2 regions of the Bradyrhizobium sp. UFLA06-24 genome follow, and region 2 is predicted to be linked to the other one. Evidence: riboswitches for the same ligand, from Rfam matches in the RefSeq annotation. Region 2 holds a riboswitch; the other holds the start of a gene.
The links. A riboswitch is a leader RNA that binds a small molecule or an ion and turns the genes downstream of it on or off. The one in region 2 is predicted to bind S-adenosylmethionine.

Region 1 (6,852 bases), on a different contig from region 2:
ACCATTCCGTCGTCGGAGAGCAGCTCCTATCCGGCGCGCATGGAGGCGATCCTCAAGGAGAAGCTGCCGCCGTCGGAGGTCGTGCACGTCTCCGTAGAAATACAGAGCAAGAAGACCGCGGAGGAGACTGCCGGAAGCTTCGTTAAGCTGATGGAAGCAAAAACGCCTACTTTGGTGATCTGGCAGACCGGGACCGTGGATGCTATCCGATCCATCGATCCCGACGAGTTTCGCAACGCGGTGACCGAAGGGGTCGCTGCGTTGCAAAATGCAGGGGCTGACGTCGTCTTGATGAATTTGCAGTACAGCCCCCGCACCGAAACCATGATCTCGGCGCCGCCTTATCTTGATAATATGCGGGTGGTGGCGCAGGAGCATGATATCCCGCTGTTCGACCGTTTCGCGATGATGCGGCAGTGGAATGATCAGGGTCAGTTCGACCTGTTCAGCCCGACCCGCGGCCCAGAGCTGGCGAAGCAGGTCCATGATTGCATCGGCCGGGCGTTGGCACAGTTCGTGATCGACGCCGCCCATCTGGGGCCGGCCGAGCAGCAAAATTGAGGTCTAGCGTTAATGAGTTCTCTCCGCCCTTTTTGCCTGTCGACACGGCTGGCTGCGCCCGCAGCGGCGGCGCTGCTGATGCTGATGCCCATCGTGCAGACACCCGCTCGCGCGCAAGCCGCGCAGACGACAGCTGCTCCACAGCAGGCGGCTGATCCCGCTCCGCCGTCACCGTCCCAGACGACCGTCGCCGCAACCGGCCAGCCGGCAGGCGAGCAGCGCGGTCTCACCTCGCGCGCCATCGACAAGGTGAAGCAGGTCGCGAAATCCGCCGGCGATATTTTCAGCCGCGTGCCCTGCCTGTCGCCGAAGGGCGTCTCGAAGACCATGGGCTCCTTGCCGCATGTCGCGAACAAGCTCATTGCCGGCAAGCCCGTCGTGATCGTCGCGTTCGGCTCGTCCTCGACCGCGGGCTTTGGCGCGAGCTCGCCGGACTTCAACTATCCGAACCGCCTCGCCGTGCAATTGCGTCGGCAATATCCGACCGCCGATATCACCGTCATCAATGCCGGTGTCGGTGGCGAGGACGCGCCCGAGATGATGAAGCGCCTCCAGAAGGAGGTGATCGACGTGCATCCTGACATGGTGATCTGGCAGGTCGGTACCAATGCCGTGCTGCGTAACCTCGATCCCGGCGATACGGCGAAAACAGTGGAAGAAGGCATCAGCCGGATCCAGGCCGCCGACGAGGCCGACATCGTGCTGGTCGATCCGCAATATTCACCTGCCGTCAACAAGCGCGCCGAGAGCGCGGGCAAGATGGTGAAGTTGCTCGGCAAGGTCGCCGAGCTGCGTCACGTCGGCATTTTTCCGCGCTTCGAGGTGATGCGCGACTGGCACGAGAAGCAGGCGCTGCCGGTCGAGAGCTTCGTCATCGCCGACGGCCTGCACATGAACGATTGGGGCTATGCCTGCTTCGCCCAGTTGCTCGGCGACGACATCATCCGCTCGGTCGGCCAGATCAAGCTTGGCGTCAACGTGCCGGCGGATGTGCGGACCTATCGGCCGATGTAGGCACGGGTGCCGCAAGGTGGGCAAAGGCGCGCTCCTCGCGCGCCGTGCCTGCCGTCTCTCAGCTTAATCGCCGCAATTGGTGGGCACGCTGCGCTTTGCCCACCCTACAGAACTCGTTTCTCACGCCTTCTCCAGCGCCGCGGTCAAATCCTCGATCAGATCATCCGGATGCTCGAGCCCGGCCGAGAAGCGGATGAATCCCTCGCCGATCCCGAGCTCGGCGCGTACCTCGGGCTTCAACCGCTGATGTGTCGTCGTCGCCGGATGGGTCACGAGGCTCTTGGCATCGCCGAGATTGTTCGAGATCTTCGCGAGCTTGAGCTCGTTGAGCACGCGGAAGGCCGCGGCCTTGCCGCCCTTCACCTCGAAGCCGACCAGCGTCGAGCCGCCTCGCATCTGCTTCTTGACCAGCGCCGCCTGCGGATGATCCTCGCGGCCGGGATAGACCAGCCGCGCAATCTTTGGATGGCTTGCCAGCACGTCGGCGATGCGCGCGGCGGTGTCGGTCTGCGCGCGCACGCGCACGCCGAGCGTCTCCAGTCCCTTGAGCAAAACCCAGGCGTTGAACGGCGAGATCGACGGGCCGGTCTGGCGCATGAAATTGTGGATGTGCTCGGCGATGAAGGCTTCCGACGACAGGATGATGCCGCCGAGGCAGCGGCCCTGGCCGTCGATATGCTTGGTCGCGGAGTAGACGACGACGTCGGCCCCGAGCGCGAGCGGGCTCTGCCAGATCGGCGTTGCGAACACGTTGTCGACGATCAGCCGCGCGCCGGCCTGGTGCGCGATCTCGGCAATGCCAGGAATGTCGAGCACGTCGAGCGTCGGGTTGGTCGGGCTTTCCAGGAAGAACGTCTTGGTATTGGGTTTCGCCGCCAGCTGCCATTCGTCGAGATTGGCACCGTCGACCAGGGTGGTCTCGATACCGTAGCGCGGCAGCAGGTCCTGCAACACATAGAGATTGGAGCCGAACAGCGCGCGCGACGCCACCACGTGATCACCGGCCTTGAGCGGCGCCAGGATCGCCGTCGTCACTGCCGCCATGCCGGTCGCAGCCGATCGCGCGGCCTCGGCGCCTTCGAGCTCGATCATGCGGCGCTCGAACATTGCGATCGTCGGGTTCGAATAGCGCGAGTAAATGAAGCCGGGGTCCTCGCCCTTGAACCGCGCCTCGCACTCCTCGGCGCTGTTGTAGACGTAGCCCTGCGTCAGGAACAGCGACTCCGACGTCTCGCCATATTGCGAGCGCAGCGTGCCGGAATGGACCAGACGGGTTTCGGGGCGGTAAGCAGCAGGCGACTTCGACATAGGACCCTCCGATATGACCGTCTCGTCAAAAACGGTCACAAAAAAAACCGGCCTGGATATCTCCACGGGCCGGGATCACAGAGGTCCCCGGCCTGTTTAGCGACTTATTTAACGTGGCTGCAAGCCGGCCGGCTCAAATCACCACGGGATAAGTGATGCTCATATTCCGCAATGCCCTTTCCGTCAAGGCGTCCATCGGATAGCCGTAAATGCTGGTATTTTCGCATGTCCGGATGCGTTTGCCCCCTGACGAGGATTCCCGGTTGAGTTTCACGGTCGCCGCCGACGCCAATGGTATCCTGCCCGACCGCATGATCGCGGCGATGGCGGAAGAGGGCCTTATCCTGCCCGCCTACGATTTCGTCGAAAGCCAGATCCAGCCGGCGAGCCTCGATCTGCGCCTCGGCGACATCGCCTATCGCGTGCGCGCGAGCTTCCTGCCCGGTCCCGGCGCCACCGTCGCCGAGCGCATCGACCAGTTGAAGCTGCACGAGTTCAGCCTCGCCGACGGCGCGGTGCTGGAGACCAACTGCGTCTACATCGTGCCGCTGCTGGAGAGTCTCGCGCTGCCGCCGGAGATCGTCGCTGCCGCGAACCCCAAAAGCTCCACCGGCCGCCTCGATGTCTTCACCCGCGTGATCGCCGATGGCACCCGCCGCTTCGACATGATCGGCGCCGGCTATCACGGTCCGCTCTACGCCGAGATCAGTCCGAAGACGTTCCCGGTGCTGGTGCGCGAGGGCTCGCGCCTCAGCCAGGTGCGCTTCCGCACCGGCGATGCCATCCTCACTGCCGACGAGCTCGATGGCCTGCATGCCGCCGAGCGCCTGGTCGATGTCGACGATGCCGATCTCACGGGCGGCGTCGCCGTCTCCGTCGATCTCTCCGGCGAGAAGGGCAGTGGCTTCGTCGGCTATCGCGCCAAACGTCACACCGGCGTCGTCGATGTCGATCGTCGTTCGGGCTATGCGGTGGAAGATTTCTGGGAGCCGATCTCGGCGCGCCCCGACGGCAGCCTGATCCTCGATCCCGGTGAGTTCTATATCCTCGCCTCGAAGGAAGCGGTGCAGGTGCCGCCCGATTATGCCGCGGAGATGGTTCCGTTCGATCCGCTGGTCGGCGAGTTCCGCGTGCATTACGCCGGATTCTTCGATCCCGGCTTCGGCTATGCAGGTGCCGGCGGGCAAGGATCGCGCGCCGTGCTGGAAGTGCGCTCACGCGAAGTGCCGTTCATCCTCGAGCACGGCCAGATCGTCGGCCGCCTCGTCTACGAGAAGATGCTGTCTCGCCCCGATGCCATGTACGGCCAGCGCATCGGTTCCAACTACCAGGCGCAGGGCCTGAAGCTGAGCAAGCATTTCCGGGTGTAGTGTGAGCCTCGCGCTCCGCTGTCATTCCCCGCGAAAGCGTCGCGAAAGCGGGGAATCCAGTACGCCGCGGCTTCTCGACTTGATCACCGCCGTCTCGGAGTACTGGATCGCCCGATCAAGTCGGGCCATGACACCGAATTTGTGTCAGGATGTATGAAATCCAACGAGGTCTCGCCATGACCGATCAACTCGACGCACACATCCTCAACGACGTCGCCGATGCGCTGATCTATTCGGATCGCTCCGGCACCATCATGCGATGGAATCGCGCATCCGCCGCACTGTTCGGCTTCGCGGCAGACGAAGCGCTCGGCCAGAATCTCGATCTGATCATCCCCGAGCATCTGCGCGCCGCGCACTGGAAGGGCTTTGAGGCCGCGCTCGCCAGCGGCGCGATGAAGCTTGCGGGCAAGCCGACGCTGACCCGCGCGCTGCACAAGAGCGGACGCAAGCTCTACATCGAAATGACCTTCGCGCTGGTGCGTGACGCGGGCGGCAACGTGCTCGGATCGGTCGCGATGGCGCGCGACGTCACCGAGCGCGTCGAACGCGAGCGCGCCGCCAAAGCTTCGTAAAATTGAAGCTTCGCTAAACTAAGGCTCCGCAATCGGGCCGTCGCAAAATTCGTGATGCGGAGTTGACCCAGGACCGCAATTCCACGGGCCGAAATGCGCTGCCGCAGAGCACGCCTGCACCTGACGCAGGAGGAATCGGCGGCCGGCGTGCTAACAATTGCCGGACGCGCCTTTCGCGCGAGTGAATTGATTAGCACACCTATGCATTGCCGCGCCGCAGATGGCGCATTTGCCCGGGAGACGAAATGACGGACATCGCCGAGATCCCGGTCGATGAGCAGGAACGTCCGCTGCCGCCGTCCCCGCGCCCCGTGCGGAGTGCGCTGACCGACGGGCCGATCCTGCGCACGCTGCTGGGGCTCGCCTGGCCGAACGTCGTCGCGCTGTCCGCCGGCACCTGCGTGGTGATCGCGGAGACCTCCTATATCGGACGTCTCGGCGTCGAAGCGCTGGCCGCGATGGCGCTGGTGTTTCCGACCGTGATCCTGACCATGACGATGTCGGGCGGCGCCATGGGCGGTGCCGTAGCTTCCGCCATCGCACGCGCGCTCGGCGCCGGCGACCGCGAGCGTGCTGGGACGCTGGCCGCGCATGCACTCCTGATCGGCATCACCTTCGGTCTCGTGTTCATGCTGGGCATGCTGATCTTCGGGTCCCAGGTGCTCACCATGCTCGGCGGGCGCGGCAATGTGCTGACTCATGCGATCGCCTACACGCAGGTGTTCTTCGGCGGGGCGGTGCTGCCCTGGCTGCTCAACACCATGGCTGGCGTGCTGCGCGGCACCGGCAACATGAAGCTGCCGTCGCTGTTGATCCTCAACTCCGCGGTCTGGCAGATCGTGCTCGGCGGCACCTTGGGCCTCGGGCTCGGACCCGTCCCGCAGCTCGGCATGCGCGGCGTCGCGGCCGGTGCGCTGATCGCCTATTCCATGAACATCTGCATCATGGGCTGGTATCTGTTCTCGGGCCGCGCGCGCGTCGTCCCCAAGCTGCGCGGGCTTCGCATCCAATGGGCGATGTTCTTCGACATCCTGAAGGTCGGCGCCATCGCCTGCTTCTCGCCGCTGCAATCGGTGCTGACGATCTCGATCTTCACCCACTTGCTGGCGAAGTTCGGTACCGCGATCCTTGCCGGCTACGGCATTGGCGCGCGGCTGGAATTTCTGCTGACGTCGATCGCGTTCTCGTTCGGCATCGCCTCCGTGCCGATGATCGGCATGGCGGTCGGCGCCGGCCGCATCGCCCGTGCCCGCCGCATCGCCTGGATCGCGGGCGCGAGCGCCTTCGTTGCCGTCGGCACGCCCGCCTGCCTCGTCGCACTGTTCCCCGATCTCTGGGTCAACATCTTCACCCACAGTGCCAATGTGCGCGCGACCAGCCATCAATATCTGTCGACGGTAGCGCCGTTCTACGCCTTCATCGGCCTCGCCTCGACGATGTACTTCTCGTCGCAGGGAGCGGCCAAGGTGATCGGTCCGGTGCTGGCGCAGACCGCGCGGCTGATCTACATCGCGACCTGCGGCTGGTGGCTGTCGACGCACGAAGCCACCGCGCAAAACTTCTTCTGGCTCGCCGCAAGCTCGATGGTCGTGCTCGGCCTGCTCTCGAGCTCCAGCGTGGTGCTGACCCGCTGGGGTCCGCGCGAGGCGAAGCCGGCGGTTCGTCCGGCGCTCTCGGCCGCCGATTAGCGGTTCCTGTGGCGGCGATGGCCGCAACAGCTGACCTCGGGGGATCGGACAAGGCTAGCCCGACGGAAACGCCTTGTGCATGGCGGTCACGGCCGCCTTGGTCTGCTCCTGCACGTAAGGGGCAAGCTCGTTCGGCAGCATGTCGATGATCCAGACCAGGCGACATTTCGCCTCGCCAACGGCAATCACCTGCACCGAGGCGCTGTAATGCTTCAGCCGTTCGCTGGTGATCGCATAGACCAGCCGCTGCCGCGCATCGTCGCAATCGACCAGCGTCTCGCGCGCCACCGAGCCGTTGGCGAAGGTGACGATGCGCGCATCGCCGTCGAGCTCGCA
Region 2 (6,852 bases):
TCTATCGCCAGCTGTTCGATCGCTTCGACGGCGCCAATCACACCTACGACACCGGCAGCTTCGGTGGCCACGTCTTCGCCGAGCTGATCCCGAAGACCCTCGACCTGCAGGTCTACGGCGCACATGGCGTGCTCGGCCGCTTCACGGCGACGCCGTTCCCCGATGCGGCGGTGGCGCAGGACGGCACGGTGCTGCCGCTGACGATCACGGCGGCCGCGGCCGGCCTGATCTGGCACGCGACGCCGAGCCTCGATGTCTACAGCTACGCGGGACTGGAGAAGACCAAGGCGAATTTCGCCAATGTGGGAACGGTGCCGTTCGGCTACGGCAATCCGCTCTACAACAACACCGGCTGCTTCACCGAGAACACGCCGGCAGCGAGCTGTAACGGCAATACCAGGGAAGTCCGGCAGGTCACCGCCGGCATCTACGACACCGTCTACCAGGGCAATTACGGCACGGTCAAAGCCGGCGTACAGTACTCCTACACGCAGCGCTTCGCCTTCGCCGGCGTCGGCGGCGCACCCAAGACCGACGACAACATCGTCATGACGCAGGTCAGGTACTATCCGTTCTGATGTTCTGTGGGTGGCAATTGTCCGACGGTCTACTGATCCTTCGGCTCGCGCACGTCGTCGCCCGGCTTGGCCTGGCAATGACGGGCGCGGTCGGCGCCACCTTCGTCGCCGCATTGCTGATGCGGGCCGATCTGCCCTGGTTCGACACCGTCGAATTCACTGTTCTGCTAATCGTGCTCGGAATGACCGGCGCCTATCTCGGGATCGACATCCCGCGCTGGCCGCAGCTCCAGGCCGGCCCGGCGCATCGATCGCCCGCGATCGGTCTTGCCAGCGCGACCGGCACCTTCCTCGCGGCTGGAGCCGGCCTACTCGCACTCTATGCTTTCGTGATCGACGAAACGTCTGCTCCCGCCAGCAACCTCTTGTTCGGCGCCACCTGGATGCTGGGGGTGTGCATGCAGATCGGCGCCGGTCTCGCCGGCCGCCGCCGCATTACGCAGGTCAAGGGTCGCAATTAGCCGGGCTTCTTGTCGAGCTGTCCGTGCTGGCGGCCGAAATCCGCGGCCGCCGAATCCTGACCGATCTCGACGATGCCGCGGCGGATGGCGCGGGTGCGGGTGAAATGGTCGAACAGCGCCTCGCCGTCGCCACGGCGGATCGCGCGCGTGAGCTTGGCGAGATCCTCGGTGAAGGTGCCGAGCATCTCCAGCACGGCGTCCTTGTTGGCGAGGAAGACGTCGCGCCACATCGTCGGGTCGGAGGCCGCGATGCGGGTGAAGTCGCGGAAGCCGCCGGCGGAGAACTTGATGACCTCCGACTCCGTCACCTGTGCCAGCTCGTCGGCGGTACCGACGATGGTGTAGGCGATCAGATGCGGCAGATGGCTGGTGATCGCGAGCACGAGATCATGATGATCCGGCGTCATCACCTCGACCTTGGCGCCCATCGCCGCCCAGAATGCGCGCAAATGCGCGGTGGCCCCGGCATCGACGCCTTCCGGCGGCGTCAAGATGCACCAGCGGTTGATGAAGAGCTCGGCGAAGCCGGAATCCGGCCCCGAATGCTCGGTGCCCGCGACGGGATGGGCCGGCACGAAATGAACGCTCTTCGGCAGATGCGGCGCCATGTCCTTGACCACCGCGCCCTTGACCGAGCCGACGTCGGAAATGATTGCGCCGGGCTTCAGATGTGCGGCGATCTCCTGCGCCACCTCGCCGCAGGCGCCGACGGGAATGCAGAGGATGACGAGATCGGCATCCTTTACCGCCTCCGCATTGGTCGCCACGACCTGGTCGACGATGCCGAGCTCCATCACCCGCGCGCGGGTCTTTTCCGAGCGCGCGGTGGTGACGATCTCGCCCGCCAGGCCCTGAAGTTTCGCAGCGCGCGCGATCGAGCCGCCGATCAGGCCGAAGCCGATCAGCGCGACGCGCCGGAAGTGTGCCTGCTCGCTCATTTGCCGGCCATGAAGTCGCGCAAGGCCTCGGCGACGAGGCGGTTGGCCTCCTCGGTGCCGATGGTCATGCGCAAGCAATGCGGCAGGCCGTAATTCTTCAGCGCGCGCAGCACGAGACCGCGCCTGGTGAGGAAGGCGTCGGCGTCGTCGGCCGTCTTGCCCTTCTCGGTCGGGAAGTGGATCAGCACGAAATTGGCGACGCTCGGCGTCACCTTCAGCCCGAGCTTGCCGATCTCCTCGGTGAGCCAGTTGCGCCAGGTCTCGGTGAACTGCTTCGACATCGCCTGGTGCGCGGTGTCCTCGATGGCGGCGACAGCGGCATACATCGCCGGCGTCGACACGTTGAACGGGCCGCGGATGCGGTTGACCGCATCGATGATGTGCTCGGGGCCGAACATCCAGCCGACGCGCAGCGCCGCAAGGCCGTGGATCTTGGAGAAGGTGTGCGTCACCACGGTGTTCTCGGTGGTCGCGACCAGCTCGATCCCCATCTCGTAATCGTTGCGCGAGACGTAGTCGGAATAGGCGGCATCGAGCACCAGCAGCACATGCGACGGCAGGCCGGCGCGCAGGCGCTTGACCTCGTCGAACGGGATGTACGTGCCGGTCGGGTTGTTGGGGTTGGCGAGCCAGACCAGCTTCGTCTTGGGCGTCACGGCTTTCAGGATGGCGTCGACGTCGCAGGTGAGGTTCTTCTCGGCCGCAATCACGTTCTTGGCCCCGACCGCCATGGTCGCGATCGGGTAGACCAGGAAGCCGTGCGTGGTCGAGATCGCCTCGTCGCCATGGCTGAGATAGGTGTGGGCGAGCAGATTGAGGATCTCGTCCGATCCGGCGCCGCAGATGATGCGATTGGGGTCGAGGCCGAAGGAGCGGCCGATCGCCTCGCGCAGCACGCGTGAGGTTCCCTCCGGATAGTCTTCCAGATGATCCGCGACGTGCTTGAAGGCCTCGATCGCCTTGGGCGAGGGTCCGAAGGGCGTCTCGTTGGCCGAGAGCTTGAACACCTTGCGGCCCGGCTCCGCCACCGGGCTCTTGCCGGGCGTGTAGGGCGCAATATCGAGAATGCCGGGATTCGGCACGGGGCGGGACATCTTCAACTCCGAGATTGGCTGGGCGCGAACTTACGATTTCGCCCCGGTCGGGGGCACCGTATAGCGCGTTGCGTGGCTGCCGACGAGGGCCGTGGAGCGCACCGAGGCCCCCGCCTCGATCAGGGCAGCCCTGATTTTGTCGATGCCGGTGGCTGATGTCACCGACACCAGCAGCGCTGCGCCGTCGAAGGCGGTATCGGGCACCGCCACGATCTCGGCCAGCGGCGACAGCGCGCGCGCCACCTCGGCGTTCCAGCCGGAGACGCGCACGCTGAAGGTCTCCACTTCCGTGACCAGCGCGCTGTCGGCGACGCGCGAGATCGCGAACACGGGCAGCGCCGCCGGATGGTCGGCGCGTTCGACGAAGGGCATGCGCGCGATGATCTTCGGCGCGCCGTCGGCCTCCAGCTCCAGCCACCACGGCGTGCGGCTCGAGGTCGCCGAGACCAGCGCAAGATCGCCCTTGGATTTCGCCACCGCCTCGACCGCGGCCTGCGCGCTGAAATGGGCGACGTAAGGCACCGTGAAGCCGAAATGGAAGCGCACGGAATCGCGCATGGCAGGCTCGCTCACCGAGATGTCGGCGTGCACGGAGAACGGCGCCTGGACATAGGTGAAGGTGGAGATGATGACGCGCCAGATGCTCTCGACCGTGTCGAGCGGCAGAATGCCGCGATGGCGCTGCACGATCTCACGCATCATCGAGGCCTCGCGCGCCGGGCGGAACGCCGAGCCGACCTCCTGGGTCTGCTTGACCTGGATCAGGCGATCGATGATGTCGCCACGCTGCATCAGGAGGCGATGCATGGCCTCGTCGATCGCGTCGATCTCCTTGCGCAATTCCTGGAGCGATGGTGGCGCCGGCGGACGTTGGGACATATCTGACAGGCTGTGTTGTGAGGGAGCGGTCGAGGTTCTGATTAGGCAGTCGGGGCGGCGAAAGCAAAGAGAAATGCAAGAGGACGCGAGACCTGCCGGTCCGCGCGGCGAGAGCCGATTTTGCTCAATCCGGACCGTGACTTGACGAAATCAGCCTGAGCCGGTAGGTTTTTGCCCGTTCCGTGGTCATTTGAGCCGGCCGGCTTGCAGCCACGTTAAAAAACTCGCTAAACAGGCCGGGGACGCTTCCGATCCCGGCCGAACCTATCATTCAGGCCGGGTTTTTCATGGCCTGATGTCAGCGGCGGTTCTCGTGGCCGTCGCAAACGAGGTCGATGATGGTTGGCGTCAAGTCCGTGCCCAGTCCCGCGATCAGTGCCGACGATCGCTCGCATGAGGTCGATCATCCGAGCTCGCAGCTTGCGCTGTTCGGCACTGAGCAGCCGCTGCGGCTCGATTGCGGCGTCGATCTCTCGCCGTTTCAGATCGCCTATCAGACCTATGGCGAACTCAACGCCGACCGTTCCAACGCGGTGCTGATCTGCCATGCGCTGACCGGAGACCAGCACGTCGCCAATGTGCATCCCGTCACCGGCAAGCCCGGCTGGTGGGAGACGCTGGTCGGCCCCGGCCGGCCGCTCGATCCTGCGAGGTACTTCATCATCTGCTCCAATGTGATCGGCGGCTGCATGGGTTCGACCGGCCCGGCCTCGATCAATCCCGCGACCGGCAAGGTGTGGGGCCTGGATTTTCCCGTCATCACCATTCCCGACATGGTGCGCGCGCAGGCGATGCTGATCGACCGGCTCGGCATCGACACGTTGTTTGCCGTCGTCGGCGGCTCGATGGGCGGGATGCAGGTGCTGCAATGGACGGCGGCGTACCCTGCACGCGTCTACTCCGCGCTGGCGATTGCCTGTGCGACGCGGCACTCGGCGCAGAACATCGCCTTCCACGAACTCGGCCGCCAGGCCGTGATGGCCGATCCGGACTGGCACAATGGCGGCTATGCCGATCACGGCATCCATCCGCATCGCGGCCTCGCGGTCGCACGGATGGCTGCGCACATCACCTATCTCTCGGACGCCGCCCTGCATCGCAAGTTCGGGCGGCGCATGCAGGACCGCGAGCTGCCGACCTTCTCGTTCGACGCCGACTTCCAGGTCGAGTCCTATCTGCGCTACCAGGGCTCGTCCTTCGTCGAGCGCTTCGACGCCAACTCCTATCTCTATCTGACCCGCGCGATGGATTATTTCGACATCGCCGCCGACCATGGCGGCGTGCTGGCGAAGGCCTTCGCGGGGATCCAGACCCGCTTCTGCGTGGTCTCCTTCACCAGTGACTGGCTGTTTCCCACATCCGAATCGCGCGCGCTGGTGCACGCGCTGAACGCATCGAGCGCGCGGGTGTCGTTCGCCGAGATCGAGACCGATCGCGGCCACGACGCCTTCCTGCTCGACGTGCCCGAATTCTTCGACATCTCGCGCGCCTTCCTGCAATCGGCCGGCAAGGCGCGCGGGCTCACCGACAAGGACGGCTGACATGTCCGCGCAAGAAGTGCTGCCGTTCAACGGCATCGTGACCACGCAATCGGGAAACTATCGCGCCGACCATCTGCTGGTCGCCGAGATGGTCAAGCCGGGCTCAAAGGTGCTCGACGTCGGCTGCGGCGAGGGCGATCTGCTTCAACTGCTGGAGACCCGCGGGATCGACGGCCGCGGCATCGAACTATCTCGTGAAGGCGTCAACCGCTGCGTGGCAAAGGGCCTCGCGGTGGTGCAGGGCGATGCCGACACCGATCTCGTGAATTATCCGGACGATGCCTTCGACTACGTGATCCTGTCGCAGACGCTACAAGCGACGCGGCAGCCCAAGGTCGTGCTGGAAAACCTCCTGCGCATTGGCCGCCGCGCCATCGTCTCGTTCCCGAATTTCGGCTTCTGGCGGATGCGCCTCCAGCTCCTGATCGGCGGCCACATGCCGCGCACGGAAAACCTGCCGGCCAGCTGGTACGACACCGCCAACATCCATTTCTGCACCATCAAGGATTTCGTCGAGCTCTGCGACGAAATCCATGTCAAGATGGAGCGTGCCGAAGCGCTCGACCTCTACGGCCGCCCCTTGCGCCTGCGGTTGCCCTGGTGGGTGTGGAATCTGTTCGGCGAGCAGGGGGTGTTCCTGCTCAGCCGAGGCGGTGGGAAGTAGTTTTTCGTCATTGCGGCGGCGGACGGCGATACCTGACTCAGGGAACTAGACCAAGTATCCAATCCTGCGGCTAACCAAAGTTGAGCCTCTAGGTTGCATGTCCTCGATTCCTTCAGCCATAATGCCGCTGGGGAAATGAAGGGCTGAGACGATGGGTAGAGCGCTGCCGGCACTCGCTGTGCTGTTCAGTGTGGGCTTGACGTACGAACCGGTACTCGCCCAGAGCGGAAGCGACATCGTTAACATTTTTGGTGGCCTGGTTCAGACCGCGATCACTCAGGCGACCCAGGCCGAGTGGCGCAAAATTCCGGCGGCCGAGATGTCCTGCATCGACGAGAACCTGCGCCAGCGCGGCTTGTCGATTGCGCAAGCGGTTCAGCAAGGCATCAGCCCCGGCGACGGCCGGCTTGCGGACGTGCGCCGCTTCTGCCGAAGCGGCCTCGCGCAAAATCCATCGGGCATAGCCGTGAGCCCGAGCGTGATCTCGATCTATGCAGTCGACGGACTTAACCTCGGCGCGAAGGTCAACTTCGAAAGCTCGGTCTATCGGCAATATCAGTGTAGTCCCAGCGAACAGTTCAACGGCTTCAGCTGGTGCACCCGCAAGGTGGCGGAAAGCTCGAGACGGGGACCGTTCGTGTCGTCCTACTCGATCCTGCATTCGCCCGACGGCACGGTGTCCTACGTCAACCGCTAC

Region 1: it holds a riboswitch for S-adenosylmethionine, as region 2 does, so the genes downstream of both, IF809_RS04970 (O-succinylhomoserine sulfhydrylase) here and metX (homoserine O-acetyltransferase MetX) in region 2, are expected to answer to the same signal.

Annotation. Positions count from the first base shown of each region.
Region 1 covers NZ_JADFUE010000003.1:221,345-228,196, forward strand. The annotation lists gene IF809_RS04960 (SGNH/GDSL hydrolase family protein) at 1-561, shown strand, start outside; gene IF809_RS04965 (SGNH/GDSL hydrolase family protein) at 574-1,575, shown strand; gene IF809_RS04970 (O-succinylhomoserine sulfhydrylase) at 1,696-2,883, opposite strand; SAM riboswitch at 2,959-3,038, opposite strand; gene IF809_RS04975 (2'-deoxycytidine 5'-triphosphate deaminase) at 3,117-4,253, shown strand; gene IF809_RS04980 (PAS domain S-box protein) at 4,430-4,828, shown strand; gene IF809_RS04985 (MATE family efflux transporter) at 5,074-6,516, shown strand; gene IF809_RS04990 (SRPBCC family protein) at 6,571-6,852, opposite strand, start outside.
Region 2 covers NZ_JADFUE010000093.1:655-7,506, reverse strand. The annotation lists gene IF809_RS35325 (hypothetical protein) at 1-578, shown strand, start outside; gene IF809_RS35320 (hypothetical protein) at 596-1,039, shown strand; gene IF809_RS35315 (prephenate/arogenate dehydrogenase family protein) at 1,036-1,977, opposite strand; gene hisC (histidinol-phosphate transaminase) at 1,974-3,071, opposite strand; gene IF809_RS35305 (chorismate mutase) at 3,102-3,950, opposite strand; SAM riboswitch at 4,123-4,202, shown strand; gene metX (homoserine O-acetyltransferase MetX) at 4,289-5,491, shown strand; gene metW (methionine biosynthesis protein MetW) at 5,493-6,155, shown strand; partial or broken gene IF809_RS35290 (hypothetical protein) at 6,307-6,852, shown strand, end outside.